3 regions of the Buttiauxella gaviniae genome follow, and region 2 is predicted to be linked to each of the others. Evidence: riboswitches for the same ligand, from Rfam matches in the RefSeq annotation. Region 2 holds a riboswitch; each other region holds the start of a gene.
The links. Region 2 has a riboswitch for thiamine pyrophosphate ahead of thiB (thiamine ABC transporter substrate binding subunit). Riboswitches for the same ligand answer to the same signal wherever they lie in the genome.
Positions count from the first base shown of each region.

Region 1: it holds a riboswitch for thiamine pyrophosphate, as region 2 does, so the genes downstream of both, thiM (hydroxyethylthiazole kinase) here and thiB (thiamine ABC transporter substrate binding subunit) in region 2, are expected to answer to the same signal.
Region 3: it holds a riboswitch for thiamine pyrophosphate, as region 2 does, so the genes downstream of both, thiC (phosphomethylpyrimidine synthase ThiC) here and thiB (thiamine ABC transporter substrate binding subunit) in region 2, are expected to answer to the same signal.

Region 1 covers NZ_JBFMVT010000002.1:3,487,716-3,498,051, forward strand. The annotation lists gene AB1E22_RS16685 (sensor domain-containing phosphodiesterase) at 1-1,960, opposite strand, end outside; gene AB1E22_RS16690 (transporter substrate-binding domain-containing protein) at 2,361-3,281, opposite strand; TPP riboswitch at 3,648-3,744, shown strand; gene thiM (hydroxyethylthiazole kinase) at 3,781-4,569, shown strand; gene thiD (bifunctional hydroxymethylpyrimidine kinase/phosphomethylpyrimidine kinase) at 4,566-5,375, shown strand; gene AB1E22_RS16705 (GntR family transcriptional regulator) at 5,501-6,247, shown strand; gene AB1E22_RS16710 (PfkB family carbohydrate kinase) at 6,221-7,201, opposite strand; gene AB1E22_RS16715 (ADP-ribosylglycohydrolase family protein) at 7,188-8,204, opposite strand; gene AB1E22_RS16720 (nucleoside permease) at 8,204-9,481, opposite strand; gene fbaB (class I fructose-bisphosphate aldolase) at 9,760-10,336, shown strand, end outside.
Region 2 covers NZ_JBFMVT010000002.1:1,158,043-1,168,378, forward strand. The annotation lists gene AB1E22_RS05920 (type IV pilus twitching motility protein PilT) at 1-407, opposite strand, end outside; gene AB1E22_RS05925 (YggS family pyridoxal phosphate-dependent enzyme) at 423-1,127, shown strand; gene AB1E22_RS05930 (YggT family protein) at 1,152-1,706, shown strand; gene yggU (DUF167 family protein YggU) at 1,703-1,993, shown strand; gene AB1E22_RS05940 (XTP/dITP diphosphatase) at 2,011-2,604, shown strand; gene hemW (radical SAM family heme chaperone HemW) at 2,597-3,733, shown strand; gene AB1E22_RS05950 (sugar efflux transporter) at 3,817-4,995, opposite strand; gene sgrT (glucose uptake inhibitor SgrT) at 5,177-5,338, opposite strand; gene sgrR (HTH-type transcriptional regulator SgrR) at 5,427-7,085, shown strand; TPP riboswitch at 7,122-7,221, shown strand; gene thiB (thiamine ABC transporter substrate binding subunit) at 7,258-8,241, shown strand; gene thiP (thiamine/thiamine pyrophosphate ABC transporter permease ThiP) at 8,217-9,854, shown strand; gene thiQ (thiamine ABC transporter ATP-binding protein ThiQ) at 9,932-10,336, shown strand, end outside.
Region 3 covers NZ_JBFMVT010000002.1:2,163,140-2,173,475, forward strand. The annotation lists gene AB1E22_RS10725 (HesA/MoeB/ThiF family protein) at 1-164, opposite strand, end outside; gene thiE (thiamine phosphate synthase) at 157-792, opposite strand; gene thiC (phosphomethylpyrimidine synthase ThiC) at 792-2,687, opposite strand; TPP riboswitch at 2,781-2,891, opposite strand; gene rsd (sigma D regulator) at 2,943-3,446, opposite strand; gene nudC (NAD(+) diphosphatase) at 3,600-4,373, shown strand; gene hemE (uroporphyrinogen decarboxylase) at 4,537-5,601, shown strand; gene nfi (deoxyribonuclease V) at 5,618-6,289, shown strand; gene AB1E22_RS10760 (YjaG family protein) at 6,333-6,923, shown strand; gene hupA (nucleoid-associated protein HU-alpha) at 7,110-7,382, shown strand; gene AB1E22_RS10770 (DUF1481 domain-containing protein) at 7,397-8,095, shown strand; gene purD (phosphoribosylamine--glycine ligase) at 8,194-9,486, opposite strand; gene purH (bifunctional phosphoribosylaminoimidazolecarboxamide formyltransferase/IMP cyclohydrolase) at 9,503-10,336, opposite strand, start outside.

The sequences.
Region 1 (10,336 bases), 2.3 Mb from region 2:
TATCAGCCTCTAAATTTTTCAGGCGTGAATAACTGGATGCGCCGGTTCCGAAGTCATCAATCGCAATCTTACAACCGAGATTGCGAAGCTCTCGCAGAACTTTAGAGGCATTAATATTATCAATAATATCTGATTCAATAATTTCAAAGATAATGCGCTCTGGGCTGATGCCATAATTTTTAAACAAAAAGTACAATCTCTTCTGAAAGTCAGTTTTGATCAGCGACTGCGGCGTCAGATTTATTGAAAAGCGGCTGTTATCCTGCGAGGGATCGAGCGATTGCATGAAACGAAATGCCTGCTCAATGACCGTCATATCAACTTCCGCCAGCAGCCCTGCTTCTTCGGCAAGCGGCAAGAAAGTATTCGGGAAGAAGATTTTATTATTTGAAGCTTTTATTCGAATGAGAATTTCATGGTATTGATCGTCACCTTTCGCGGATACGATAGGTTGAGCCACCAGCATGAAGGATTTCTCATCCAATGCTTTCTGCAAAAAATGGCGCACTTCACCTGGGCCCGCAGCATCATTATCTTGCTGCTGCATATTCAAAACCTGTGGTTTCCCCTGCTGAAGAGAGACAAAAGTGCTGGCGTAAAGCTGACCGACAATATATGACAAATTACTGATGCAATTTTCGTAAACCATATAGGCGATCCCAAAATTCAGGCCTAATTCCATTTCTTCCCATGAAAAACGGAACGAGGACATCGCTTTGTAATAAGGATCTATCAGTGTTTCATCGACCTGATTCAGACGTAATAAAATCCCATACCCTGGGCTGTAATAGATACTTTCATTCTCTTTCAGCAGGGGGGCTATGTAACCGGCAACCGCTTTAACAAACTCAAAACGAAAGGTAATGCCGTGGGTTTGTGTCAGAGAGTTTAATTCCGGGCACTGGATGCTGCACAATCCAGCGCGGGGGTTAAGAATAATATCGTCTTTCAAGGCGCGTAGATTGGGTAAACCGGTGTGAGGTTCAGACAAAGAGACTCTTTTAAGATGCCCGATGTACCTTACAATTCTGGTGGCTAATACACCCACAATAACAATGGTCAATGAGAAGATAAATATCATTGAAGAGATAAGGGCCAGGTGGTTTGTATAATGCTCAAAATGAAATGCGTTAGTCACTGAGATATAATTATCAATATAATTTCCCAGTAGGATGAGCATGAAAACCCATATCGGGTTAATTAAAGCATGACCGAGGCATATCGAACCCCACAGCATAATAGGTAAGAGCCATATTATGGTGTAGTCCGTAAATATCAAAATGTCTTTATTGGTGGACGCCAGGCAATAAATAATCCCGGCTAACAGCGCTATCCACGAAATTTGATAGATTGCGCGCGGGCCATAAACTATCAGGTCTTTAACCTGCCGCAAAAAGTTGAAAAACCAGGCCGGCTTGTAGAAGGCTCTCAGAATGAGGTAACAGAATGGCGTGCCGGTCAGGCATGAGGTGAGCATCCACTGAATATTCAGCAGGGTAGTGATGCTGAAAATATTGGCATCAGACGCAGTGATGAAATGAAATTTCAGCAGTAACCATTGGTGGAACAGGATGAAAAGGAAAGTATTAAAGCAGATAAGCCAGCAAATTCGTTGCAAACTCAGTTGGCTGCGGCCAAAGCTGACCGCCCCGTATTTACCCGTTGCACAAAAATAGAGTTTGCTGCTCACCAGGGCTGCGACGAGTTGAGCCGCAATACCCAGAAATTCATTCAGCGGGTGCGAATAAAAACTACAAACCGCAAACAAAGCAAGGGTAGGAAGGGCGCGCAGATTGTATAAGATTAGCAGGGCCGAAATCACCGGCAGCGTCAGGTCATACAGTCTGAGAGGGGTACCCGCAATATCAATACTGTTGCTAAGACGGCTTGCTAAGGCATACAAAATAAAAAATGATCCACAAAGAACAATGTGTTTTTTTAGACCATCAGAAAATCCCATTTTCCCCAGCGGAAATAGCCAAAACTGGCTTATAAAGGACTGTTGCCCTGAATTATGATTTTTTTTACTCGGTTTAAATGCTGAAATCTCTCGAGTAGCTGATTTTGAAAGCAAGCCCCTAAACTTCATTAAACTTTCTCATAATAACATTTTAACTTTTTATTCATTTTTTTTTGCAAGCATCAAGCGTTACAGGCGTATTAATTGGCGTGAAGTATATTGAGAATATCAGGGGTTCATTAAACACATTTTCAACTAAAGAGTAATCGCTGATTTCATCTTGAATTTATCTGCGAGTCAAATGGATTGCGCCATCTTGTTAAAATCATATGTTGTACTCATGCTGCAAATGTTAGTTGTTGTGGTGGAATGTTCTTATGGCTGTCTATTTAATTACAAACTAATTACTTGAGGCATTTATCTCATTACAATTGTCACTTTGCGAGAGGATATGATCCATCTCTTTCGAGAACGGTGTCTGCAAGTTCAGCTTTAAATAAGGCAGAGGGGTATTAAACCAGGTGTTATGAAGTTTGGCGAAGTCAGGCGAGCGCCGAATTTTACACAGGCTTTGATTGACCAGCGTCTTAAATTCATTGTCATCATGAGGGAGCAGGATGACAAAAAACTGCGGTTTCCCAACCCCTTTTTCGCTGACGGAAAATGATTTTTCATCGTTTCTTGCTTCGATGATCTCTTTTAGGGAAATGTCATTAATAAAGGCCGCAGATGCCGTCCCGTCTTGCATCAAATCAAAGGCCTTTTCCATGGTCGGCGTTGAAATGACTAGCATATTCAAACCCAACTCACGGTTTGCCTGATTCAGCGCAATGGAATCGACAGACCCGGCCGTGACCGTCACGGTATGTCCCGCTAATTGTTCAATGCGGGCGATCTTTTTATCTTTAAGCGTGGCAAATCTTGTGTAGGAGTAAGTATAGGGAGTGGAGTAATCAGCAATGCTCTTCCATTCAACGACATTCGCATTAACTGAGCAGATCATATCCACTTTTTGTTCACGTAGCAGCGCATCCCTCTCAGGCAGGTATTTATTATCAATGTAATTAACTTTTAAATCAGGGATGCTCAGGCGTTTACTCATGTCATTAATAATGACATTACATAAGTCGATAACATAACCAACAACTTTTCCGTTGGCTGTTTTATATGAAAAAGGTGGGGCGTCACGATAAGCGATATTTATTTGATGTGTCTTCGTGATGTTATCTATGGTTTTTGATTTTTGCGCTGTTGCCAGGGAGCTAAACAAACAACAAACAAAAAGAACACATGTCGTTAACGGGTTAAATATTTTTGTCATTCTGTTTTATCCATGCGTTATTTTGTTTTATATAGTTATGAAACTTGTTGAGTTTATGTGTTTTTAACGGCATTTAACAAAAGTAAATATTTTTAGCTAGTTATACACGTAAAGCTGACGGGTGCCAATTTATTATATCGGCTGAGGCTTTGTTTATGGCTATATAATATTCAGGAGGTGTTATTAGCTTCTGTTGGAAAGTAATTAAAAATGTTGTGATTATGTTTTTACTAATTGGTCAAAATAATAATCCTTTAAATATATCACCCCGGCAGATTAGGCGTTTAAACAGCAGTCAGCCATGAGAGGTTTACAGAACGCAAAGGGGGCTTTATTCTGGACGGCGATTAATCATCTTTATGATTTCTCGATGACTCGGGGTGCCCTTCTTTGTGAAGGCTGAGAAATACCCGTACCACCTGATCTGGATAATGCCAGCGTAGGGAAGTCAGATGCCTGCCAGGTCATCCCTTCTTCACGCCGGGCAGGAGCTTTTACGATGCAACCTGACCTGCTACCCGGCCATCGCGCCGCGACGGTTTTACACGATTTACGACACGCTTCCCCTCTGGTTCACTGCATGACCAACGATGTGGTGCAGACTTTTACCGCCAACGTTTTGCTTGCCATAGGTGCTGCACCTGCAATGGTGATCGAGCCCGAAGAGGCCGCGCAATTTGCCGCAGTTGCCGGTGCGCTTCTTATCAATATCGGTACGCTTACCGCCGAACGCAGCGATGCAATGCTGGTCGCCATTCACGCCGCAAATGAATCCTCCACACCCTGGGTGCTTGATCCGGTTGCCGTTGGCGGGCTGACATTTCGCACCCGCTTTGCCCTCGACGTGCTGACTCTCAAACCCGCTGCCATTCGCGGTAATGCCTCAGAAATCTTAGCTCTGGCGGGGGAACAATCCGGTGGTCGTGGCGTGGACAGTACAGACGATGCCTTTTCAGCATTACCCGCGGCACAAAGGCTCGCTCAGTATACCGGGGCGATTGTCGCCATCACGGGTGAGCGAGATTATGTGACCGATGGCAAAAACACATGGCATGTTGCAGGCGGCGGGGAATTGATGACGCGAGTCGTCGGCACAGGGTGTGCGCTTTCTGCAGTTGTGGCCGCCTGCTGCGCGTTGCCCGGCTCGCGTTTGGATAATGTGGCTGCGGCCTGCCAGTTTATGAAGCGTGCGGGGGAGCAGGCGATTACCGTAAGCCACGGGCCCGGCAGTTTTACCCCGGCGTTTTTGGATGCGCTCTACGCGCTTAATGCGGAGGCGCTGGCATGAAAGGTTTAAAACGCATTAACGCGCTGACCATCGCAGGAACTGACCCGAGCGGCGGCGCGGGTATTCAGGCGGATCTGAAAACTTTCTCAGCGCTAGGCGCGTACGGTACCAGCGTGATTACCGCCCTGGTCGCGCAGAACACGCGCGGCGTACAGTCGGTTTATCGTATCGAACCTGAGTTTGTTGCCGCTCAGCTTGATTCGGTGCTAAGCGATGTGCGTATCGATACCATCAAAATCGGCATGCTGGCGGAAACGGATATTGTGGAAGCGGTGGCTGAAAGGCTGGCGTTTTATCAGGCGCAAAACGTGGTGCTTGATACCGTGATGCTGGCAAAAAGCGGCGACCCGCTGCTGGCGCCTTCCGCCGTTGAAAGTTTGCGTCGTCGATTGTTGCCGCAGGTCGCGTTGATTACGCCAAATCTGCCCGAAGCCGCAGCCTTGCTGGCTACCTCGCACGCAAAAAACGAGCGTGAAATGAAAGAGCAGGGCGATGCACTGCTAGGGTTGGGCTGCAAAGCGGTGCTAATGAAAGGCGGGCATCTTGATGATAACGAAAGCCCGGACTGGCTATTCACCCGTAACGGGGCACAGCGTTTTACCGCTCCGCGCGTGCAAACCCGCCATACCCACGGCACAGGCTGTACATTGTCGGCGGCGTTAGCGGCTCTTCGCCCGCGTTATAGCGATTGGTCACAAACCATTGAGGTAGCGAAAGCATGGCTATCAAAAGCGTTGGAGCAGGCGGACTCACTGGAAGTCGGGCATGGGATCGGGCCGGTGCATCATTTTCACGCGTGGTGGTGAGTTAATGTCGGATGGCGCTTGCGCTTATCCGACCTACGATATCCTCATGGTTTTGACGCGGGAATACCATTGCAAGACCATTGGGTTATACTGCTTTTCACCTAATCTTCCTGAGCTTACATGACATGGAACTGGTTCACACTCAGCTAATAGAGCAGCTCACCCGGCGTTTTTCGCAGGCGGATAACATGCCGCTGTATCTGAAATTTGCGGAAACGGTAAAGTCGGCGGTACGCAGCGGTATTTTGCCCCAGGGTAATATTTTGCCCGGCGAGCGCGATCTCAGCCAGTTGACCGGCGTTTCGCGCATCACGGTGCGCAAAGCCATGCAAACGCTGGAAGATGAAGGGGTGGTGACGCGTTCCCGTGGCTATGGCACGCAGATCAACCACACGTTTGAATATTCGCTGAAAGAAGCGCGTGGCTTTTCCCAACAGGTGGTATTGCGGGGGAAAAAGCCGGATACGTTATGGGTGAATAAGCGCGTGGTGAAATGCTCCCCGGAAGTGGCAGAGCAGTTGGGTGTGAAGGAAGATAGCGACGTTTTCTTGCTCAAGCGCATTCGCTATGTGGACGAAGATGCGGTTTCGGTGGAAGAGTCCTACGTGCCTGCGGATCTTATCGCCGATGCTGACGACATCGGCGTTTCGCTGTATGACTACTTCCGCAGCCAGAATATTATCCCGCAGCGTACCCGCAGCCGCGTCAGTGCCAGAATGCCGGACAGCGAATTTCAGTCGCACATTAAACTGGAAACGCCGGTGCCGGTTCTGGTTATCAAACAGGTGGCGTTTGACCCGCAAAATCGACCTATCGAATACAGCATCAGTTACTGCCGCAGCGATTTATACGTCTTTATTTGCGAAGAGTAGCGCCTCAGTCAGTTGCTCAATGAGCGGCGCACAATCGCCGCCGCGATGGCTGACCACGTAAGACGCAACCGCATTGCCGAGACAAACCGCATCACCCAGGCTCCAGCCAGCGGCGAGTCCCGCCAGTGTGCCACCGGCATGGCTGTCTCCGGCCCCAATCGTATCGACCACCTGCGCCGGGAACGGCGCTGCCAGCGCGATGTCTTCCGCTGAGGCAAACCACGCACCTTGCTTGTCGAGGCGCACAATCAGTGGCGAAGCGTAGCGCTCAAGCCACGCCCGGCAAATGCCTTCGATATCATCCCCAGCCACGTTCAACCCCTCTGCGGCAATGGCGGCTTCCTGGCGATTGAGCGACACCAGCGGTTTGCAGGCCATAATTCTTGCCAACAACGGCGCGGGAATATCGGCGATGCGCGGGCCGAAATCGATAAACGCCGTCACCTCTTTCAGCGATTCCAGCCAGCTCACCAGTAATTCTGCGCATGGGCCTGCGAGCTGATAACCGGAAAGCGAAAGCAGAGTACCTGGCGCAAGCTGTAACTGATCCAGCCACGTCTGGTTCCACTGATGTTCGACGCCGCGAAACGACATAAACGTTCTTTCACCGTCAGGCTCAACCAGCGCCAGGCACCAGCCGTTATCCCCGCTATTGGTGTGAATTTCGCTGCGGATGCCCTGTTTTTCAAGACTGGCGCGGATGATGTCGGCCCACGTTCCCTGGCCAATCGGCAGCGCATTTTTTGCCGCAATGCCGAGCCGGGAAAGGGTGAGCGCAATATTCAGGGCGCAGCCGCCGATGTTTACGCTTTGCTGTTGCAGTTCGATATCACACCCGCGCCACGGCAGGGCGTAGGCGTCGGCAATCACATCAATCACCGCCGAACCCAGGACGCAAACCGGGCGTTTTGCTGCGAGTGTCGGGAGCCGGGCGTGAAGATCACTGGCTTTCATTGCGTGCCTCCCGCTGTTTACGATAGGCCGTAAAGATGCGGCTGTAGCGGGTAAAGTCGAACTGATTAACCTCATCAAGCTGCTGTTTTAGCGATGCATCGATACTTCCCACGCCGTGGATCGCGCCGCAAATCGCCGTCGCCATCGCGCCAATGGTATCGGTATCGCCGCCCAAATTTGCGCACAATATCGCACAGCGATTGGGGTTGGTTTGCGCCAGCTCCACCATCGCAATCGCCGCCGCAACGGACTCAATGGTGCTGGTGCCGGTGCCAATCAACTGATAAATCTGCTCCATGCCGGACTCGGTGCCGCGCGCGGTTCGGGCAACGTTTAACGCCAGTTCGATACGTGCGCCGAGTGAGGCATTAAAGGTCGTGACGCGTTTTTCCTGGGCATGGCGCGCAACTGACGGCAGCTCGTCACAAATACTCTCCCAGCTTACCCCTTCTATGGCCTTCGAAATCGCCCAGGCGATAACCACCGCACCCGCAATCGCGAGATCGGATTTATGCGTCGGGCTTGATGCGAGCGCCACTTCATCCACAAACGCATCAAGATTATGCGTCGGCAGCAGGCAACCGAGCGGGGAGGCACGCATCGCCGCGCCGTTGGTGACGCCGTTGTTTTCAAGCTCGCTCACCGGCGTGCCCTGTTTAATCGCCTTGAGGGCAATTTTGGATGTCGGGCCGAGCACGTTTTTGTTAAACGCATCGAACCCTTCTGCCCAATGCAAAATATGGCGGCCAATAGCGTCCGGGTTAATTGCGCCTTCATGTTCGATAATCGCGTCGGCCAGCGCCAGCGCCATGGAGGTGTCGTCGGTAAACTGCGCGCGGTCGAAATAACAGGCGGCGTTGTTTTCGGCAGGCCCCGGCAGGAAACGATCGATCCAGCCGAAGTGCGCTTTTACTCGTGAGCGCGGCCAAAGTTCAGACGGCATGCCCATCGCATCGCCTAACGCCTGGCCGTAAAAGGCCCCGAGAATACGATTTTCCATGATTATGCTTCCTTTAACTCTTTTTCAGTTCGGTTGCCAGCAACCGCAATGGTGGTGATCTCTTTGTCCGATTCGCGGAAGAACACCATAAACAGCACGGTGATCACCGCGATCATTACCGCACCAAAACCCCACATTCCCGCCCAGTTGAAGGTCTGGCCGTTTACCGGCGTTGGGTAAGCGAACATTTTTTCCATTAACCCTGCGCCGATGCGGTAGCCAAGCAGGCTACCAAAGCCCTGGCAGCAAAGCGTGATCAGCCCCTGAGCGGCGGTGCGCATATGTACCGGTGCTTTTTTATCAACGTAGATATAAGCGGTGACGTAATAGAAGTCGTAGCTTACGCCGTGCAACAAAATGCCGAGGAACAGCAGGCCGTAAGTAAAGATGTGGTCGGCACCGCCGTAGACGAAGAAGCCATAACGAATAGCTGCGGTAATAAGACCAAGCAGTAAGACCTTTTTAATGCCAAAGCGTTTAAGGAAGAATGGCAGCGCCAGCATAAAGAAGATTTCGGAGAACTGGCCGAGCGTCATCCATCCGGTTGCGTTATGCATCCCAACTTCGGTCAGATAACCGTTGGCGAAGATGTAATAGAACGCAAGCGGCATGGCAAACAGGAAAGAGCAGAAGAAAAAGACCAGGAAGTTTTTGTCTTTCAGTAACACGATAGCGTCCAGGCCAAGCATTACTTTCAGGCTCATTTTGCCGGTGCTTTTCGGCGGCGTATGCGGCAATACCAGAGCAAAAACCCCCAGTAATGCGGAACTTGCGGCGGTTATTAGCAGCGGCACGTTGGTGGGTGAAATATCGCTATAGCCGAGCATTTGCGGCAGGAATCCGCACACCAGGCCTGATGCAATCCAGCCGATAGTGCCCATCACGCGAATCCGTGGGAAGTCGCGCTCCACATCTTCAACATGGGAAAAAGCGATGCTGTTGGTGAGCGCAATGGTGGGCATGTAAGTCAGGGAATAAGCCAGTAGCAGCGGGAAGAAATAGATGAACTCGGTCTGCTGGGCGGCCAGATACATCAGCCCTGCGCCGACAAACATCAACAGCGCCAGCATCTTTTGAGCGGCAAAGAAGCGGTCGGTTAGCGAGCCGACCAGAATCGGCGACAAAATTGCCGCGATGGCGGTACAGGCGTAAGACCAGCCGATTTCCGTGGCGCTAAATCCGCTTTTACTCAAGAACAGCCAAAGAGGGACGAACCACGCTCCCCAGATAAACCATTCAATAAACATCATGAATGAAAGGCTAAGTGTTGTACGTTTCATACGTTGAACCTTCATGCTTGTGTTGGGTACACCTTGACCATACCAATTAATAATACCTTTTAAATACCTTTGGGTTGCTTTTTTGATCGCTGTTGCAAAAATAACCCGCTGGCCGCTCCGCTTTACATCACGGTTTAGGCCGAAAGTGCTCCTGTAAGTGGCGAATACATGGCACCAGTACCAGGCTTACTGCTTGCCCATTGTTTCCATGGAATCAATGGCTCAGGAATCTTCATCCTCGGCGGGCAGGGGGCTCGCTGAATTTACGGGAGCGTATTATGACTGATATTGCGCAGTTGCTTGGCAAAGACGCCGACAGCTTGTTACAGCATCGTTGTATGACTATTCCGGCAGACCAGTTGTATCTGCCAGGTTCGGATTATGTAGACCGCGTAATGGTGGATAACAATCGCCCACCTGCGGTGCTGCGTAATATGCAGACGCTATATAACACCGGGCGCCTGGCAGGCACGGGTTACCTCTCTATTTTACCGGTTGATCAAGGCGTGGAACACTCCGCAGGGGCATCGTTTGCGGCAAATCCACTCTATTTTGATCCGAAGAATATTGTTGAGCTTGCGATAGAAGCGGGTTGCAACTGTGTCGCCTCGACGTACGGCGTGCTGGCTTCGGTTTCGCGTCGTTATGCACACCGCATTCCTTTCCTCGTCAAACTCAATCACAACGAAACGTTGAGTTATCCAACCACTTACGACCAGACGTTGTATGCAAGCGTTGAACAAGCCTTCAATATGGGCGCGGTAGCGGTTGGGGCGACGATTTACTTCGGCTCGCCAGAATCGCGCCGCCAGATAGAGGAGATCTCAAGCGCGTTTGAACGCGCGCATGAACTCG
Region 2 (10,336 bases):
GTGGTGGATTTCCCGCTGCCGGTGGCGCCGGTCACCAGAATTAAACCGTCAGGCAATTTGAGTAATTCGGGAATCAGCCCAGGGGCGTGTAGCGCATCAAGTTGTGGGCTGTGAGACGCCAGTAAACGCAAAGCGAGCGAGTACCCCTGCAACTGCCGGAAAGCGTTCGCTCGCAGGCGCATGCCTCCCTTTAGCGTGACCGCAAAATCCAGTTGCCCGTTATCTTTGAGGTGCTCTCTTTGCTCTTGAGTGATCCAGGCATCCAGCAGGGTATCGGGTTCGGGCGCACTTTCAGGCAGGTTTTCAAGCCGCCCTTGCCTGCGCCAGCGAGCAGGAAGCTTCGCGCACAGGTGTAGATCAGAGGCGTTATGCTTTACACTAAGGGCCACAATTTCTTCGATATCCATATCACTTTCCAACCTATGAACGAGATAGCGCACAATCTGGCACAGGTTCAGAATAAAATCCTGGCGGCAACTGAACGCTGCGGCCGTGCTCCAGAAGAAGTTACTTTGCTTGCAGTAAGCAAAACTAAGCCTGCGAGCGCCATCGCAGAAGCGATAGAGGCCGGGCAGCGCGCCTTCGGTGAAAACTACGTCCAGGAAGGCGTGGATAAAATTCGCTACTTTGCCGAAAACGGAGAAGTCGAGCTGGAATGGCACTTTATCGGCCCATTGCAGTCGAACAAAAGTCGCCTGGTGGCGGAGCATTTTGACTGGTGTCATACCGTTGATAGGTTACGCATTGCCGCTCGCCTGAGCGAACAGCGCCCGGCTGAACTGTCGCCGCTTAACGTACTGATTCAAATAAATATCAGCGATGAACAAAGCAAATCCGGTATTACGCTGAGCGAACTTGATGCTCTTGCAGCAGAGGTCGCAGCACTTCCGGGTTTGCTGTTACGAGGTTTAATGGCAATTCCTGCCCCTGAACCTGATTACGAGCATCAGTTAGCGGTTTGCCAGAAAATGGCCGACGCTTTCACATCGCTCAAAAACCGTTATGCAACGGTTGATACGTTGTCCCTGGGCATGACCGATGACATGGACGCCGCGATTGCCGCAGGCAGCACCATGGTGCGCATTGGAACCGCTATTTTCGGCGCGCGGGATTACTCCGCTCGCTAACCATTCTAATTATTGAGGAACGCCATGCTGACGTTGACTTTCCTGGTCAAGACACTGATTGAACTGTATGTGATGGTGCTGTTAATTCGCATCTGGATGCAGTGGTCACGTTGTGATTTTTATAATCCTTTTGCACAATTTATCGTCAAAATTACTCAGCCGATTGTTGGGCCGTTGCGCCGGGTAATTCCGTCTATTGGGCCGATTGATACTTCTTCCCTGCTGGTGGCGTTTATTCTCACCACGCTGAAGTATCCGATTCTGCTGCTGATTCAGGTGGGCGCCCTGTCGCTTGACCCAATGAATCTGCTGGTTGGTTTGTTATCACTGCTGAAATCTGCCGGTACGCTAGTGTTCTGGGTGATTATTATCCGTTCGCTGATGAGCTGGATTAGCCAGGGCCGCAGCCCAATCGAATATGTTCTGATGCAAATGACCGAGCCAATGATGGCACCGATTCGCCGTATTATTCCTGCTATGGGCGGCATCGATTTCTCTGCAATGGTGGTGATTTTGATCCTCTATGCATTGAATTACCTTGGCATGGATCTGTTCCCGGGGCTGTGGTATTTGCTGTGAGTGCAGTAAGTCTTAGCGCCGACGGGCTGGTTTTACGGCTGTATATTCAGCCGAAAGCCAGCCGCGACAGCATTATCGGGCTGCATGGCGACGAGCTAAAAGTCGCCATCACCGCCCCACCGATTGACGGCAAAGCCAACGCCCACCTGGTAAAATATCTGGCTAAACAGTTTCGCGTCGCCAAAAGCCAGGTGTTGGTTGAGAAAGGCGAACTGGGCCGTCATAAGCAAATTAAGATTATCGACCCGCAACACATCCCGACGGAAGTCGCGGCATTGCTCGAATAATTTCACAGGAATTCACTATGCAAAAAGTTGTCCTCGCGACCGGCAATGCCGGAAAGGTGCGCGAACTCGCTGATTTACTCGGCGATTTTGGCCTGGATGTAGTGGCACAGACAGAACTCGGCGTGGAATCAGTTGAAGAAACCGGCCTGACGTTTATTGAGAACGCGATTCTGAAAGCCCGCCACGCTGCACAGGTGACCGGTTTACCGGCGATTGCCGATGATTCTGGTTTAGCTGTAGACGTGCTGGGCGGTGCGCCGGGGATCTACTCCGCGCGTTACGCGGGCCTTGATGCCTCTGATCAACAGAACCTGGAAAAGCTGCTGGTGGCGCTGAAAGATGTGCCTGACGAGCAGCGCAAAGCGCGTTTCCACTGTGTGCTGGTGTATATGCGTCATGCTGAAGACCCAACGCCGCTCGTGTGTCACGGCAGTTGGGAAGGCCAGATTACTCGCGAATCAGCGGGGGCCGGCGGCTTTGGCTACGACCCGATTTTCTTTGTCCCGAGCGAAGGCAAAACTGCCGCAGAACTGACTCGAGACGAAAAACGCGCGATTTCCCATCGTGGACAAGCGCTAAAACTGTTACTGGAAGCAATGAAAAATGGCTAATTTGCCGCCACTGAGTCTCTATATTCACATCCCGTGGTGCGTGCAGAAGTGCCCCTACTGTGACTTCAATTCTCATGCACTTAAAGGCGACGTGCCGCACGACGAGTATGTCGCCCATCTGCTGCGCGATCTGGATAACGACGCGCCAATGGCGCAAGCACGTGAAATAAAGACTATTTTTATTGGTGGCGGAACGCCGAGCCTGCTTTCCAGCGAGGCGATGCAAACCCTGCTCGACGGCGTGCGTGCCCGTCTGCCGTTGGCAGCAGATGCAGAAATTACCATGGAAGCCAACCCTGGCACGGTAGAAGCAGACCGTTTTGTTGGCTACCAGCGCGCGGGTGTGAACCGAATCTCCATCGGCGTGCAGAGTTTCAGCGAGCCTAAACTCAAACGTCTGGGGCGTATTCATGACTCTGGCGAGGCAAAACGCGCGGCGAACCTGGCGAGCGGGTTAGGCTTACGCAGCTTTAACCTGGATTTAATGCACGGCCTGCCGGATCAATCCCTTGAAGAGGCGCTGGACGATTTGCGCCAGGCAATTGAACTCAATCCCCCGCATCTTTCCTGGTATCAGCTAACCATTGAGCCAAATACGCTATTTGGCTCACGCCCGCCAAAATTGCCGGACGACGATGCGCTGTGGGATATTTTCGAGCAAGGCGACAAATTGCTTACGGCCGCAGGCTATCAGCAATACGAAACCTCGGCCTACGCCAAACCGGGCTATCAGTGTCAGCATAATCTGAACTACTGGCGTTTTGGTGACTATCTGGGGATTGGCTGCGGGGCGCACGGCAAAGTGACATTCCCGGACGGGCGTATTTTGCGCACCGCTAAAACACGCCATCCGCGCGGTTATATGGAAGGGAAATATCTCGATCGCCAGCACGATGTGGAACAGGCAGACAAACCGTTTGAATTCTTTATGAACCGTTTCCGCCTGCTGGAAGCCGCGCCGCGGAATGAATTTAGTCTTTATACCGGGCTGGATGAGTCAGCAATTCGTGCGCAACTGGATGAGGCTATTACCAAAAATTATCTGGTTGAGACGCCGGAATACTGGCAGATCACCGAGCACGGTAAGCTGTTCCTCAACTCATTGCTGGAGCTGTTTTTGGCTGAGTAATTCTGTTGTAAATGGCGGGTGGCGCTGCGCTTACCCGCCCTACACAACCCAGTCCACCCGAAATTATTTTTAATTACAAAAACTTAAATATTCTTCACTCTACTAGTCAAAATCAGCGCCAGCACCGCAAGCCCGGCAATCAGCCAATATACCGAATAGTGGCCAAAACTTTCCGCCAGGGCGCCCTGAAGAACCCCCGCCAGAATCACGCCCGTCGAAATGCTATTGGTAAATAACGTGGTCGCAGAACCCGGTCTGCCCGGCATTAAATCCTGGAACCACAGCATGCCGATACCGGCGACAATCCCGATAAATACCGCGTTAAAGAGCTGGAGTAATATCAGCGCCGTGTGGCTGTGGAACAGAATCAGCCCCACATAGAACAGCACGCCCGCCGCCACCGCAATCACCATCATACGGCGTTTCCCAAAACGCTTCACGTAGTAACCTGCAAGGATCATCGCTGGGATCTCAAGGCCCGCCGCCGTTCCCATCAGAAGCCCGGCTAACGATTCCGGCAGCCCTAAATCGGTACTGATCCACAGCGGCATATCGATGATGTACATGGTGTTGCAGGTCCACATCAGCATGGAGGCGATAAATAGCATGCGTACGTTTTTATCTTGCCAGCCGCTGACCTGCGTGAGCGCCACATCTGCAGGCTGCTCAATTCTCTTAACCGAAGGGAGGGCGAAAAAGATAAGCGCCAGCGAGATAACAAAAATCCCCGCAGCGATAAGAAACATGGTGGTAAAACCGTAATTTAGCGCCAGCATAAACGACAGCGGCGGGCCAATAACCCAGGCAAGCGAAAGCTGCGCACGCATGATTGAGCTGAACATCACCACTTCGCGCGCCGAGTTATCCGCATACTCCCGAGCCAGGGCAAAAATTTGCGGCATCGCGGTGTTAGCAATAGAGGCGAACATCACGCCAATAGTGATTAACGTCAGGTAGTGGCGGTTAAAAGCAAAGAGCACGCAGTTTGCCACGGCCATTACGCAGCAAACCATAATCAGTTTGCGCCTGTCACCCCGGCTGTCGGAACGCTTCGCCAGCATCAGGCTGACTAAAATACCGGCGATAGCATTAACGGTGTAAAACAACCCGACCCAAAATGGCCGCACTTGCACTTCACGCGTTAAAAAAAGGCTAAGAGTGGGAGCCTGCAACGCGCCCGCAATCCCCATCATAAAAGCCACTACCATGAATGCAGCGTACACCGGATTAAGGCGTCGTCCTTGTGTCAAAAACCAGGCCATGCGGAAAGATCCTTTTGCTTGAGCGGGTGATTAAATTGCAAGCTCTCAACTATACCCTAACTTATTCAAGTTACAGCCAACACCCCTGCAGCTTGAAGAATGACGGGTATAAAAAAGCCAGCAGTAATAATCTGCTGGCCTGGTGAATTCACCAATACTCAGTCACACATGTATAGGTGAGTTAGTGCTTCACAGTCGCGGGGGTTGTCATCTCCCACTGCATTAAGTCTTCGAGCATCCTCAGACGTTGCGATGCTGTCAGGCGAGCCAGCCATCCAGCAGAAACACTTTGTGTTGCGGCAAAATACTGTTGATAAAACTTAACCACTGGCGACCGTTTCATATGCACCTCCTCACTTTCAACGTTGATGATTATTGACGTAATATGAGGAAAGTTAAATTGATGAGTTTCTGGCGGGAGTTCCTCTTTTATGTCTTCAGGTCGTCTGCAACAACAGTTCATACGCTTATGGCAATGCTTTGAAGGCAAGCCGCAGGAAACGACGTTAAATGATTTAGCCTCGCTGCTGAATTGTTCCCGGCGCCATATGCGGACTTTACTCAGCGCGATGCAGGAAAAAGGTTGGCTCAGTTGGAAAGCGGAAGCCGGCCGCGGCAAGCGCTCACAGCTTGAATTCCTTTATACCGGCCTTGCACTCCAGCAGCAGCGGGCAGAAGATCTTCTCGAGCAGGACAGGATCGATCAGCTCGTACAGATAGTGGGCGATAAAGCCGCAGTTCGTCAGATGTTGATCTCCCATCTTGGGCGTAGCTTCCGCCAGGGGCGGCATATTCTGCGCGTTCTCTACTATCGCCCCCTGCTCAATCTGTTGCCTGGCTCGGCGTTACGCCGTTCAGAAACCCATATTGCCCGGCAAATTTTCAGCGGATTGATCCGAATAAATGAGGAAAATGGGGAACTGGAAGCGGATATTGCGCACCACTGGCAGCAAATTTCCCCCTTACACTGGCGCTTTTATTTGCGCCCCGGCATTCATTTTCACCATGGCCGCGAACTGGACATGCTGGATGTCGTGACATCGCTGCAACGTATTAATGCCCTGCCGCTCTACTCACACATTACGCAAATTACCTCGCCAACCGCGTGGACGTTAGATATCACGCTTTCGCAACCGGATAACTGGTTGCCGTGGTTGTTGGGCAGCGTGAACGCAATGATCCTGCCCCGTGAATGGCAAACGTTAAACAATTTTGCCCGCCAGCCGGTCGGTTCTGGCCCGTATTCCGTGGTGCGCAATAACACCAATCAGCTAAAAATTCAGGCTTACGATGATTACTTTGGCTATCGCGCATTAATTGACGAGGTGAATTTCTGGGTGTTACCGGAGATCGGCGAGGAAGTCAGTTGCGCAGTGCAATTATCCGGGATGCCTGATAGCGAGAAAGCGGTTGAGAGCCGTCTTGAAGAAGGCTGTTACTACATTTTGTTTGATAGCCGCTCTCAATGCGGCAGCAATAAAGAGGTGCGCCGCTGGCTGAGCCACATTCTGGCCCCCATTCATCTGCTGTATAGCGCAGGCGAACAAAATCAGCAGTACTGGTTCCCGGCCTATGGTTTGCTCCCACGCTGGCACCATACGCGCCCGCAGCCGGTTCTTGAGAAACCCGCCGGGCTGGAATCCGTCACGCTGACGTTTTATCGCGATCACGTCGAGCACCGCGTGATCAGTAAAGTGATGGAAGCGTTGCTGGCGCGGCAAGGCGTTAAACTTATCGTCGAGGAAGTGAGTTATGAAGAGTGGCATCAGGGCGATGCGGAAAGCGATATCTGGCTAAATAGCGCAAACTTTACCTTGCCGCTGGAATTTTCCCTTTATTCACATCTTTATGAAGTGCCGCTGATTCAAAAATGTATCTCGATGGATTGGGAAACGGATACCCGTAAATGGCATAACGGCGAACTTTCTCTCCCGGAGTGGTGCCAGCAGCGCGTTGAAAATAATGATATTTTGCCCCTCATTCACCACTGGCTGCGTATCGAAGGGCAACGCAGTATGCGCGGTGTGAGGATGAATACCTTGGGGTGGTTCGACTTTAAATCCGCGTGGTTTGCGCCACCGGAACCGTAGAGCTTTCGCAACATTCACAAAGTCATTACAATGCACGCGTTCTCAACGGGGTGCTAAGACAAAAGTCTGGCTGAGATAATACCCGTCGAACCTGATCCGGATAACGCCGGCGAAGGGATTTGAGGCTCAATTCTCAAAGTCCTTTGCCACCCCTAATCCTAAGAGGTGCAAAGTGTTCAAAAAATTCCTGCCGTTACTGGCGCTCATCGCCGCCCCTGTTTTCGCAAAACCCCTGCTGACTGTTTACACCTACGACTCCTTTGCCGCCGACTGGGGCCCTGGCCCTGCGGTGAAAAAAGCTTTCGAAGCGGACTGCAATTGCGAGCTGAAATTTGTCGCACTGGAAGATGGTGTTTCCCTGCTGAACCGCCTGCGCATGGAAGGCAAAAACAGTAAGGCGGACGTGATTCTTGGTCTGGATAACAATCTGCTGGAAGCGGCGGCGCAAACCAAACTGTTTGCCCCGAGCAATGTGGATACAAGCGCACTGAAAATCCCTGGCGGCTGGAATAACAACACCTTCGTGCCGTTCGATTACGGCTACTTCGCGTTTGTTTACGATAAAAACAAACTGCAAAATCCGCCGAAGAGCCTGAAAGAGCTGGTCGAAAGTGACCAAAAATGGAAGGTGATTTATCAGGATCCGCGCACCAGTACGCCAGGGCTTGGTCTGCTGTTGTGGATGCAAAAAGTGTATGGCGACAAAGCGCCTGAAGCCTGGCAAAAACTGGCGAAGAAAACCGTCACCGTCACCAAAGGCTGGTCTGAAGCCTACGGCCTGTTCCTGAAAGGCGAAGGCGATCTGGTAATGAGCTACACCACGTCCCCGGCCTACCACATTATCGAAGAGAAGAAAGATAACTACGCGGCGGCGAATTTCAGCGAAGGCCATTATTTGCAGGTCGAAGTGGCAGGCCGCCTGGCTTCCAGCAAACAGCCTGAGCTTGCCGAAAAGTTCATGAAATTTATCGCGTCCCCTGGCTTCCAGAACACTATCCCAACCGGCAACTGGATGTATCCGGTGACCGATGTGAAATTGCCGGAAGGCTTTAACGGCCTGGTAAAACCGCAAACGACGCTGGAATACAGCGCGCAAGACGTTTCTAAACAACGCGCCAACTGGATTAACGAATGGCAACGCGCCGTCAGCCGCTAATTGCAGGCTGGCTGATCCCAGGGCTATGTGCCGCCACGCTGGTGGTGGCTGTAGCCCTCGCGGCTTTTATGGCGCTGTGGTTTAACGCGCCGCAAACCGATATCCGCGCGCTTTTGCAGGATAGCTATTTGTGGCACGTGCTGCGTTTCTCTTTCTGGCAGGCGTTTCTCTCTGCGGCATTGTCCGTGTTTCCGGCAATTTTTTTGGCGCGAGCGCTGTATCGCCGCCGGTTCCCCGGACGTGTTGCGCTCCTGCGTCTTTGCGCTATGACGTTGGTTCTGCCGGTGCTGGTGGCGGTGTTCGGTATTCTGACGGTCTACGGGCGTGAAGGCTGGCTGGCCTCCCTTTGTGACCGGCTGGGAATCGAGTGGGCGTTTTCGCCGTACGGCTTAAAAGGCATTTTACTGGCGCACGTCTTTTTCAATATGCCAATGGCGACACGGCTTTTGCTTCAGGCGTTAGAAAATATCCCCAGCGAACAACGCCAGGTCGCCGCCCAGCTTGGGATGCAGGGCTGGAATTTCTTTCGTTTCGTGGAGTGGCCCTGGCTGCGCCGCCAGATATTGCCGGCTGCTGCGCTGATTTTCATGCTCTGTTTCGCAAGTTTTGCCACAGTGCTTTCGCTGGGCGGCGGGCCGCAGGCCACCACTATCGAGCTGGCAATCTTCCAGGCGCTGAGTTACGACTACGATCCTGCCCGTGCGGCACTGCTCGCATTAGTACAAATGATTTGCTGTTTGGGCCTGGTGCTGATGAGCCAGCGGCTCAGCAAAGCGATTGCCCCAGGCATCAGCCAGATGCAAGGCTGGCGCGATCCGCAAGATAACCTGCGCCGTAAGCTTTGCGATGGGGTGTTAATTACGCTCGCCCTGCTACTGCTACTGCCTCCGTTGCTGGCCGTCATTATCGACGGGATGAATAGCGGTTTTAGTTCGGTGCTTTCGCAGCCGATTCTCTGGCAGGCACTGTTTACCTCGTTAAGAATCGCCGTCGGGGCGGGATTAATCTGCATAGCGATCACCATGATGCTGCTGTGGAGTTCGCGAGAGTTACGTCTGCGCAACCGGGCTTTCGCGGGCCAGGCGTTGGAACTCAGCGGAATGTTAATTCTGGCGATGCCCGGCATTGTGCTCGCGACGGGATTTTTCCTGTTGCTCAATAACACCGTCGGGCTACCGCAATCAGCAGACGGCATTGTGATTTTCACCAATGCTTTGATGGCGATCCCCTATGCGTTGAAAGTGCTGGAAAACCCGATGCTGGATGTCGCGGAACGCTATAACAAACTGTGCCAGTCCCTGAATATCAACGGGCTAAACCGCCTGCGTTACATTGAATTGCGCGCGTTAAAACGCCCGCTGGCACAGGCGCTGGCGTTTGCCTGCGTGCTGTCGATTGGTGATTTCGGCGTGGTTGCGCTATTTGGCAACGACGATTTCCGCACCCTGCCGTTCTATCTCTATCAACAAATTGGTTCATATCGCAGCCAGGACGGCGCCGTGACGGCGCTAATCCTGCTGATACTGTGCTTTGCTTTATTCACATTGATTGAAAAACTTCCGGGACGCCATTCCCAAAATCATTCGGGTTGCGGGAAGGCGGCAAGTGAATGAAGCCTGGAAGCATAGAAAACTATGTGACCTGGATGAAAGAAGGCAGCCAACGCACCTGCAACTTGAAGGAGAAGGGAATGCTAACTCTGACTGATATAACCTGGCTCTATCACCATTTGCCGATGCGCTTTTCTGTGAAGATTAATGCCGGAGAACGCGTTGCGGTGCTGGGGCCAAGTGGGGCGGGGAAAAGTACGCTGCTCAGTTTGATCGCCGGTTTTCTTACTCCCGCCAGCGGGCAGATTCTGCTGCACGGCGATGACCACACGCGTACCGCTCCGGCCCAGCGACCGGTGTCGATGCTGTTCCAGGAGAATAACCTTTTCACGCATTTGACGGTGCGCCAGAACATTGGCCTGGGGCTAAATCCCGGCCTTAAACTCAATGCCGCGCAGCTTGAGCGCCTGACGACAATTGCCCGCCAAATGGCGATAAGCGATTTGCTTGACCGACTGCCCTCACAGCTTTCCGGCGGCCAGCGT
Region 3 (10,336 bases), 1.0 Mb from region 2:
AGCGTGCCGACTCCTGCCGCCGCGAGATACAACGCTGCGGGTGAACCCAGCCCGCCGAGTCCGACGATTAAAACCGTGCTGGCGAGCAGATTTTGTTGCCCTTCGATGGCAATGTCTTCCAGTAACAACTGGCGGCTGTAGCGCATGAAATCTGTATCATTCATCTCCAGCTCCCACTAATTCCAGCAGTTGTCCAGTGGCGGCTCGCCAGTCTGCAGCCTGAGTGATTGCGCTAACAACTGCCACACTGCCAACGCCAGTGGCGAGAACCGCAGGAACACGTTCCAGACTAATTCCGCCAATCGCCACGGTAGGATAATCACCGAGGGTTTTGATATGTGCAGCCAATTGGGCGAGCCCCTGTGGGGCAGAGGCCATCTGTTTGGTATTGGTTGGGAAAACATGCCCCAGAGCGATGTACGAGGGATGCGCCACCAGGGCGCGATCCATTTCCATATTATCGTGAGTGGAAAGCCCAAGCCGCAGACCTGCATCGCGAATAGCGTCCAGATTTGCCACATCCATATCTTCCTGGCCCAGATGTACGCCATAGGCGTGATGCTTTATCGCCAGACGCCAGTAATCGTTAATGAATAAACGTGCGTTGTAGCGCTCACCCAGTTTGATGGCCGCGATAATATCGGCTTCTACGTCGCCTTCGGCTTTGTCTTTGATACGCAGTTGAATGGTGCGCACGCCTGCGTCCAGCAAGCGGGCGATCCACTCGACGTTATTAACCACCGGATACAATCCCAGGCGTTTTGGAACATTAGGAAAAGCTGATTCGCTCATCACGCTTCCTCCTGACGCAGGTAAATTTCACCGCCTTTTGCCCGGAATGTTTGCGACATATCTTCCATGCCGATCTCAATCGCCTGTTTTGCTGCGAAATCACGGACTTCCTGGGAAATTTTCATCGAGCAGAATTTTGGCCCGCACATTGAGCAGAAGTGGGCGACTTTTCCAGACTCTTGCGGGAGCGTTTCGTCGTGAAAGGCGCGGGCGGTGAAGGGATCGAGCGCGAGGTTAAACTGATCTTCCCAGCGGAATTCGAAGCGTGCTTTCGACATGGCGTTGTCGCGGATTTGCGCGCCCGGATGACCTTTTGCCAAATCTGCGGCGTGCGCCGCAATTTTGTAGGTAATCAGTCCCTGTTTTACATCTTCTTTATTGGGCAGGCCGAGGTGCTCTTTTGGTGTAACGTAACAGAGCATCGCGCAGCCAAACCAGCCGATCATGGCGGCCCCAATACCGGAAGTGAAATGGTCGTAACCTGGCGCAATGTCCGTGGTCAGCGGGCCGAGCGTGTAGAACGGCGCTTCATGGCAATGTTCCAGCTCTTCGGTCATGTTGCGGCGAATCATCTGCATTGGCACGTGACCCGGGCCTTCAATCATCACCTGGACGTCATATTCCCAGGCGATTTTTGTTAGCTCACCCAGCGTATGCAACTCGGAGAATTGTGCTTCGTCGTTGGCGTCCTGAATGGAACCAGGGCGCAGGCCGTCGCCCAACGAGAGCGAAACATCGTAAGCCGCGCAGATTTCACAAATTTCGCGGAAGTGTTCATACAGGAAGTTTTCCTGATGATGCGACAGGCACCATTTCGCCATAATCGAACCGCCGCGTGAAACAATGCCCGTGAGGCGTTTGGCGGTCATTGGGACATAACGCAGTAGCACACCGGCGTGAATGGTGAAGTAGTCCACGCCTTGCTCGGCTTGTTCCAGCAGCGTGTCGCGGAACATTTCCCACGTCAGGTCTTCGGCGATGCCGTTGACTTTTTCCAGCGCCTGATAAATGGGCACGGTTCCGATAGGCACCGGGCTGTTACGTAAAATCCACTCGCGGGTTTCGTGAATATAACGGCCCGTGGAGAGATCCATCACCGTGTCTGCACCCCAGCGGGTCGACCAGACCAGTTTTTCCACCTCTTCTTCAATCGATGAGGTCACCGCCGAGTTACCAATATTGGCGTTCACTTTTACCAGGAAATTACGCCCGATTATCATTGGCTCAGATTCGGGATGGTTAATGTTAGCAGGGATAATCGCGCGGCCCGCGGCGACTTCATCGCGCACGAATTCAGGTGTGATATTTTCCGGCAGGCGTGCGCCAAAACCCTGGCCAGGATGCTGGTGGTGTAATACTTCATCACGGATCCGCTCGCGCCCCATGTTTTCGCGTATCGCGATAAACTCCATTTCCGGCGTTACAATCCCTTTGCGAGCGTAGTGCAGTTGAGTGACAGTTTTCCCGGCTTTGGCGCGTTTCGGTATGAGTTGTGTTTCAAAACGCAATTCATCCAGGCCATCATCCGCCAGCCGCTCTTTGGTGTAGGCAGAGCTGCGATCGGTAAGTGTTTCGCAGTCATTTCGTTCGGCAATCCAGTTCGCCCGCAGCGGCGAAAGCCCGCGCAGAACGTCGATGTTAATCGCGGGATCGCCGTACGGCCCGGAGGTGTCATAAACCGGAATAGCGTCATTAGGGGTGAACTGCGGATTTTCTTTGCTGCCGCCGGTTGCGGTTGGGCTCAATTGAATCTCGCGCATCGGTACGCGGATATCTTCCCGTAAACCGGTGAGATAAATACGTTGCGAGTTGGGGAAAGCGGTTCCTTCCAGCGTATTGATAAAATGCTGAGCGGCAGCACGCTGTTTGCGGCGGTTAGGTTTTTTTTCAGTCATAGACATAGCTCATTCCAGTGATTATCAGGAGTGGCTTGTCAGAACAACGGAGGAGTAATGGATGTGGGACGCCCGCGCACGGGTGATCCCAAAAGCAGAATTACTCTTGTTCCCTTCGCAGGTATTAACCTGATCAGGTTCCGCGGATCCCGAATTAACGGTCTCAGCCGGTGCTTAACGCACTCGGCACTCCGACAAGAAGAAACCCATATTGCTACGGGTCGATATGTAAACTACTCGTTAACAGTGCAGAACTCAAGCCGGGCGTGCAAGAGTGTCGGTGTCATTTGCACTGTCATCTAAACCGTGGTCGTACGCTAGCTGAATGAGTTTATCTTCCAGCGAGAACCGAGATTCCAGTGCTTCGCCGATGCCGGACAACGCATTCTGAAATTCAATGTAATTATCATGATCGATTGCGCTTTCGAGATGCGAATCGTAGAAATCCATGATTTGCTGGGTATTGGCTTCCAACTGTGGGTAAAGATGCGTTGCCGCTAAAAGCGGGCTGCTACCTTCCATTTCGCTAATAATGCGTTCATAAATGTTGAAGTGGCCTGACGACAGATAATCCACCAGATTGTGGCAAAAATTATCCAGAGCTTTTTCATCGAGCGCAGTATGGGATTCCTTGTTAGGCTTCATCCCAACCATATTGTAATAAGCCACCAATAAATGTTTGCGGGCATGTAGCCATTGGTCGACTAACTCATTACTACCACCAACGCGCTCAGTCAGATTTTCTAACTGGTTAAGCATGATTGACTCCGTGAGTTATATACTCGTCATACTTCGATTTGCAGAATGTGGCTGCTATTCGAATTGTCGCGAGCAGAAGATGTAACGCAAACGTACCCAAAATTGTTACGGCTATTTGTTTATACCAGTGAACTCGGGGATGTGCACCAGGTTATGGAACGTGTAATTCAAAAGTTAGATCAGGGCTGGTTTATCGTCAGTCATGAACAAAAATTGTGGTTGCCAAAAGGCGAGCTACCTCACGGAGTTGCACAAGATTTCCAGCTAGAAGGCGCCATTGGGTTGCCTATTGGCGAGTGGGAAAATGAACCCGTGTGGCTGGTGCAGCAAAATCGCCGGGCTGATATGGGCTCGGTACGCCAGATCATCGATCAGGATGCTGGGCTGTTTCAACTTGCGGGGCGTGGCGTGCAATTAGCTGAGTTTTATCGCTCACACAAATTTTGCGGCTACTGCGGGCATGAAATGCACGTCAGCAAAACCGAATGGGCGATGCTGTGTAGCCATTGTCGTGAGCGCTATTACCCGCAAATTTCACCGTGCATCATTGTGGCGATTCGTCGTGACGATCATATTCTGCTTGCCCAGCATACGCGCCATCGCAATGGGGTTTATACCGTGCTGGCAGGGTTTGTCGAAGTCGGCGAAACCCTGGAACAGGCTGTAGCGCGTGAAGTGATGGAAGAAAGCAGTATCCGCGTGAAAAATTTACGCTATGTCACTTCGCAACCGTGGCCGTTCCCACAATCTCTGATGACCGCGTTTATGGCGGAATATCACAGCGGTGAGATTAAAATCGACCCGAAAGAGTTACTGGATGCGGGCTGGTATCGGTACGATCAATTACCGCTATTGCCTCCACCAGGCACGGTGGCGCGTCGCCTGATTGAAGACACCGTTGCTCTGTGTCGGGCAGAGTATGAATGACGTGGTAAACTGGCGGGATACACTCGTCATATTTCGAGTTGCAGGGGTGTTGGCCGCACTCACTCACCCCAGTCACTTACTAAAGTAAGCTCCTGGGGATTCGTGAGCTTGCCGCCTACCTGCAACTCGAACTATTTAGAGTTCCAGCCAAAGGAAATTCAAAATGACTGAACTGAAGAACGATCGTTACCTGCGGGCGCTACAACGCCAGCCTGTAGATACCACGCCAGTATGGATGATGAGGCAGGCAGGTCGTTACTTGCCAGAATACAAAGCAACGCGTGCGCAGGCGGGGGATTTTATGTCCCTGTGCAAAAATGCGGAGTTAGCTTGCGAAGTGACTCTGCAACCGTTGCGTCGCTACCCGTTGGATGCGGCGATCCTCTTCTCTGATATTCTCACTGTGCCAGATGCGATGGGGTTGGGCCTCTATTTTGAAGCAGGTGAAGGCCCGCGTTTTCGCTTGCCGATTACCAGCCGCGCGGAGGTAGAAAAGCTGCCCATTCCTGACCCGGAAGATGAACTGGGTTATGTGATGAACGCGGTGCGTACCATTCGCCGCGAGCTGAAAGGCGAGGTGCCGTTGATCGGTTTTTCCGGCAGCCCGTGGACGCTGGCAACCTACATGGTCGAAGGCGGCAGCAGTAAGGCCTTCACCGTTATCAAAAAGATGATGTATGCCGACCCGCAAGCGCTGCATTTGCTGCTCGATAAGCTGGCACAAAGCGTCACGCTGTACCTGAACGCGCAAATCAAAGCTGGCGCACAGTCAGTGATGATTTTCGATACCTGGGGTGGCGTGCTGACAGGTCGCGACTATCAGCAGTTCTCGCTCTATTACATGCACAAAATCATTGATGGCCTGCTGCGTGAAAACGAAGGTCGCCGCGTGCCTGTGACAATGTTCACCAAAGGTGGCGGCCAGTGGCTTGAAGCGATGGCGGAAACCGGTTGTGATGCACTGGGGTTAGACTGGACTACCGATATTGCCGACGCACGTCGTCGTGTCGGTCACAAAGTCGCGTTGCAGGGCAACATGGACCCGTCAATGTTATATGCATCGCCAGCGCGTATCGAAGAAGAAGTTGCTACGATTCTGGCCGGATTCGGCAAAGGTGAAGGGCATGTCTTTAACCTTGGGCACGGCATTCATCAGGATGTGCCGCCAGAACACGCGGGCGCTTTCGTGGAAGCGGTGCACCGTTTGTCAGTGCCTTATCACCAGTAAAATTTAAGGAGAGGGAATGGATCTCGCAGTGCTTCGTCAGCAACAGATCGAACTGGCTTCACAGGTTTGTCGCGAAGATCGCTTTGACGTTGAGTCTCCGGCGTTAATTGCGGGTGCCGATGTAGGCTTTGAGCAGGGCGGCGATGTCACGCGTGCCGCAATTGTGCTGCTGAAATATCCTTCCCTCGAACTGGTTGAATATCAGGTGGCGCGTATCGCCACCACCATGCCTTATATCCCTGGATTCCTCTCTTTTCGTGAGTATCCCGCACTGTTAGCGGCCTGGGAGATGCTTTCGCAAAAACCTGACCTGCTGTTTGTTGATGGTCACGGGATTTCGCATCCACGGCGTTTGGGCGTTGCCAGCCATTTCGGCCTGCTGGTGGATGTTCCAACGATTGGTGTTGCTAAAAAACGCTTATGCGGGCGCTTTGAAGCGGTAGGCGATGAAGTGGGGGACAAACAGCTGCTTATTGATAAAGGCGAACCCCTCGCGTGGGTGTTGCGTAGCAAAAAGCGTTGCAACCCTCTGTTTGTTGCAACAGGCCATCGTGTAAGCCTTGATACGGCTCTGCTGTGGGTCAGTCGTTGCATGGCGGGTTACCGTTTACCTGAGCCTACCCGCTGGGCTGATGCTGTGGCATCGGGGCGTCCAGCTTTCACGCGGTGGCAAGCAATTCAAGGGTGATTAAGGTAAACTGCCGCTAATATTCCGTCTCTGAGACATCGTTATGTTACAAAACCCAATCCATCTGCGCATGGAGAAACTGGAAAGCTGGCAGCATGTCACTTTCATGGCTTCTTTATGCGAACGTATGTATCCGAATTACGCCATGTTCTGCCAGCAAACTGAATTTGGTGATCCTCAGCTTTATCGCCGTATTCTCGATCTGATTTGGGAGACGTTGACGGTTAAAGACGCGAAAGTAAACTTTGATAGCCAACTTGAGAAACTCGAAGAAGGCATTCCTGTTGCGGACGACTATGATATTTACGGTGTCTACCCGGCGATTGATGCATGCGTCGCACTGAGCGAATTACTTCATTCACGTCTTTCAGGGGAAACGCTGGAGCATGCGATTGAAGTGAGTAAGGCATCCATTACCACCGTTGCGATGCTGGAAATGACCCAGGCTGGTCGTGAAATGACCGACGAAGAGCTGCGTGCAAACCCGGCTGTTGAAGAAGAATGGGACATTCAGTGGGAGATTTTCCGCTTGTTGGCGGACTGCGAAGAACGCGACATCGAGCTGATTAAAGGGCTCCGTGCAGACTTGCGCGAGGCGGGTAGCAGCAATATTGGTATAAATTTGCAGCAGTAAGACAGCAAAACGTGACTTACAGTCCGAATTGTCACCCCTGAAGGCTTCCAATTAGCCCCCCGTCTGGTCTACATTTGTGGGGCGAAAAAAAGTGGCTATCGGTGCGTGTATGCAGGAGAGTGCTTTTTTGGCATTTCCGTCGCACTCGATGCTTAGCAAGCGATAAACACATTGTAAGGATAACTTATGAACAAGACTCAACTGATTGATGTAATTGCTGACAAGGCTGATCTGTCTAAAGTACAGGCTAAAGCTGCTCTGGAATCTACTCTGGCTGCAATTACTGAGTCTCTGAAAGAAGGTGATGCTGTACAACTGGTTGGTTTCGGTACCTTCAAGGTAAACCACCGTGCTGAGCGCACTGGCCGTAACCCACAGACCGGTAAAGAAATCAAAATCGCCGCAGCTAACGTGCCGGCATTTGTTTCTGGTAAAGCACTGAAAGACGCTGTTAAGTAAGTTAACCAGTGTCAGTGAACAGTTTTAGCAGGGGGGCGTTTACGCCCCTTTTGTTTGCCTGGCGTCCTCTGGTTACGCTTGCAAGCACAGCACTGCTAATCGCGTGCAGCAGTCATCCTCCTCTCCCTCCGTTTACGGCAAGCGGCTATATTGCCGATCAGGGCGTGGTGCGCATCTGGCGCAAGGACAACAGTGATGACGAAAGCGTTCACATGCTCACGGTATTTAGTCCAATACGAACAGGGAAGACCACCACCAGTGATTACCGCTGGCAGGGGGAGCAACTGCTTTCTATTGAAACGACAATTCAGAGTGAGCCGCCAGAAAGCGTAAAAGTTCGTTTTGACGATCATGGCGAATTGAGCTTTATGCAGCATGAAGTGGACGGCCAAAAACAGCAGCTTTCCAACGATCAAATTGCTTTATACCAATATCAGGCAAGCCAGACCAAAGCGATCAGCGAAGCATTACGCATCGGGCGTGTTGTTTTGCGGCAAGGGCGCTGGCATAGCAATGGCACAGTGACGACCTGTGAAGGCGAGACATTCGAGCCGAAACTCGATAGCGTGTCGCTAAGTCATATTACGAATCGTCAACGACACTCATCGATGGATGTCAGCATTGCCTGGCTTGAAGCGCCGGAAGGTTCGCAGCTTTTACTGGTCGCGAATCAGGACTTCTGTAGCTGGCAGCCGAAACCGGAAGACTTCTGAGATAAAATTCCTTGTGGGTCGGATAAGCGTTAACGCCAACCGACATAGCAGGTGGATAGCGCTGATGCTTATCCGACCTGCCCTGTTAGCCGTTCCTGTTACTTTGCGTTTTCACGCTCAATGGCGCGATAGCCTATATCTGAGCGGCTAAAACTGCCCTCCCAGTGAATATCCTTCATCAACTCATAAGCCCGCTGTTGCGCTTGTGCGACGGTATCGCCCAGGGCGGTAACACACAGAACGCGTCCACCATTCGTCACGACCATATCGTCTTCACGCAGTTTCGTTCCGGCGTGGAACACTTTGCCGTCGGCAACTTCTTCCAGCGGCAGGCCGTGAATCACATCGCCATTACGGTAATCCGCAGGATACCCGCCCGCAGCCATAACGACGCCTAACGAAGGACGCTCGTCCCACTTCGACGTAGTCTTGTTGAGTTTACCGTCACAGGCGGCGAGACACAGCTCGACCAGATCGGATTGTAGGCGCAGCATAATCGGCTGAGTTTCCGGGTCGCCAAAGCGGCAGTTAAACTCGATAACCTTCGGGTTGCCTTGCTTGTCGATCATCAGGCCGGCATACAGGAAACCAGTATAGATATTCCCTTCCGCCGCCATACCGCGCACGGTTGGCCAGATAACTAAATCCATCGCGCGCTGGTGGACTTCATCTGTGACAACCGGGGCAGGAGAGTAAGCACCCATACCGCCGGTATTCGGGCCGCTGTCGCCATCGCCGACGCGTTTGTGATCCTGGCTGGTAGCCATCGGCAGAACGTTCTCGCCGTCGACCATCACGATGAAGCTGGCTTCTTCGCCGTCGAGGAACTCTTCCACTACGATGCGGTGCCCGGCATCGCCGAATGCGTTGCCCGCCAGCATATCGTTAACAGCGGCTTCCGCTTCTTCAAGCGACATCGCGACAATCACACCTTTACCGGCGGCCAGGCCGTCGGCCTTAATCACAATCGGCGCGCCTTTTTCACGGACGTATGCCAGTGCAGGCTCTACTTCGGTGAAGTTCTGGTATTCAGCCGTTGGGATTTTATGGCGAGCCAGGAAATCTTTGGTGAAAGCTTTGGAACCTTCCAACTGGGCAGCCCCCTGAGTTGGTCCAAAGATTTTCAGGCCAGCGGCGCGAAACGCATCTACAACGCCAATCACCAGCGGTGCTTCCGGGCCAACAATCGTCAGATCGATTTTTTCATTTTGCGCAAAGCTGAGTAGGGCAGGAATATCCGTAGGGTTAATTGCTACATTCTGTAAAGCGGGTTCAAGAGCGGTCCCCGCGTTACCCGGCGCAACAAATACAGTACGGACTAACGGCGACTGCGACGCTTTCCAGGCAAGCGCATGTTCGCGCCCGCCATTACCAATCACTAATACTTTCATATACAGGTGCTCCGGATTAATGGCGGAAGTGGCGCATGTCGGTGAAGATCATCGCGATCCCGTGCTCATCGGCTGCGGCGATCACTTCTTCGTCACGGATCGAACCACCCGGTTGGATAACACAACTCACGCCAACTGCTGCTGCTGCATCAATACCATCGCGGAATGGGAAGAAAGCATCGGACGCCATGGCGGAACCTTTCACTTCCAACCCTTCATCGCCTGCTTTGATACCGGCAATTTTAGCGGAGTAAACGCGGCTCATCTGACCGGCACCTATGCCGATGGTCATATTATCGCGCGCGTAGACAATCGCGTTGGATTTAACAAACTTTGCCACTTTCCAGCAGAACAGGGCGTCACGCAGTTCCTGCTCGGAAGGCTGGCGTTTGCTAACAACGCGAAGATCGGCGGCTGTGACCATGCCCAGATCGCGATCTTGTACTAACAGCCCACCGTTCACACGTTTGAAGTCCAGACCTGAAACGCGCTGCTGCCACTGGCCGCAAATCAGAACACGGACGTTTTGTTTTGCTGCGGTGATCTTCAATGCTTCTTCGCTAGCCGAAGGGGCAATAATAACTTCGACAAACTGGCGAGAGATAATCGCCTGCGCGGTTTCGGCATCCAGTTCGCGGTTGAAAGCGATGATGCCGCCGAATGCAGAGGTTGGGTCGGTTTTATAAGCGCGGTCGTAGGCATCTAATAAGGAATCACTGACTGCCACACCGCAAGGATTGGCGTGCTTCACGATAACGCAAGCTGGCTCGCTGAACTCTTTCACGCATTCCAGCGCGGCGTCGGTATCCGCAATGTTGTTATAAGAAAGCGCTTTACCCTGAACTTGCGT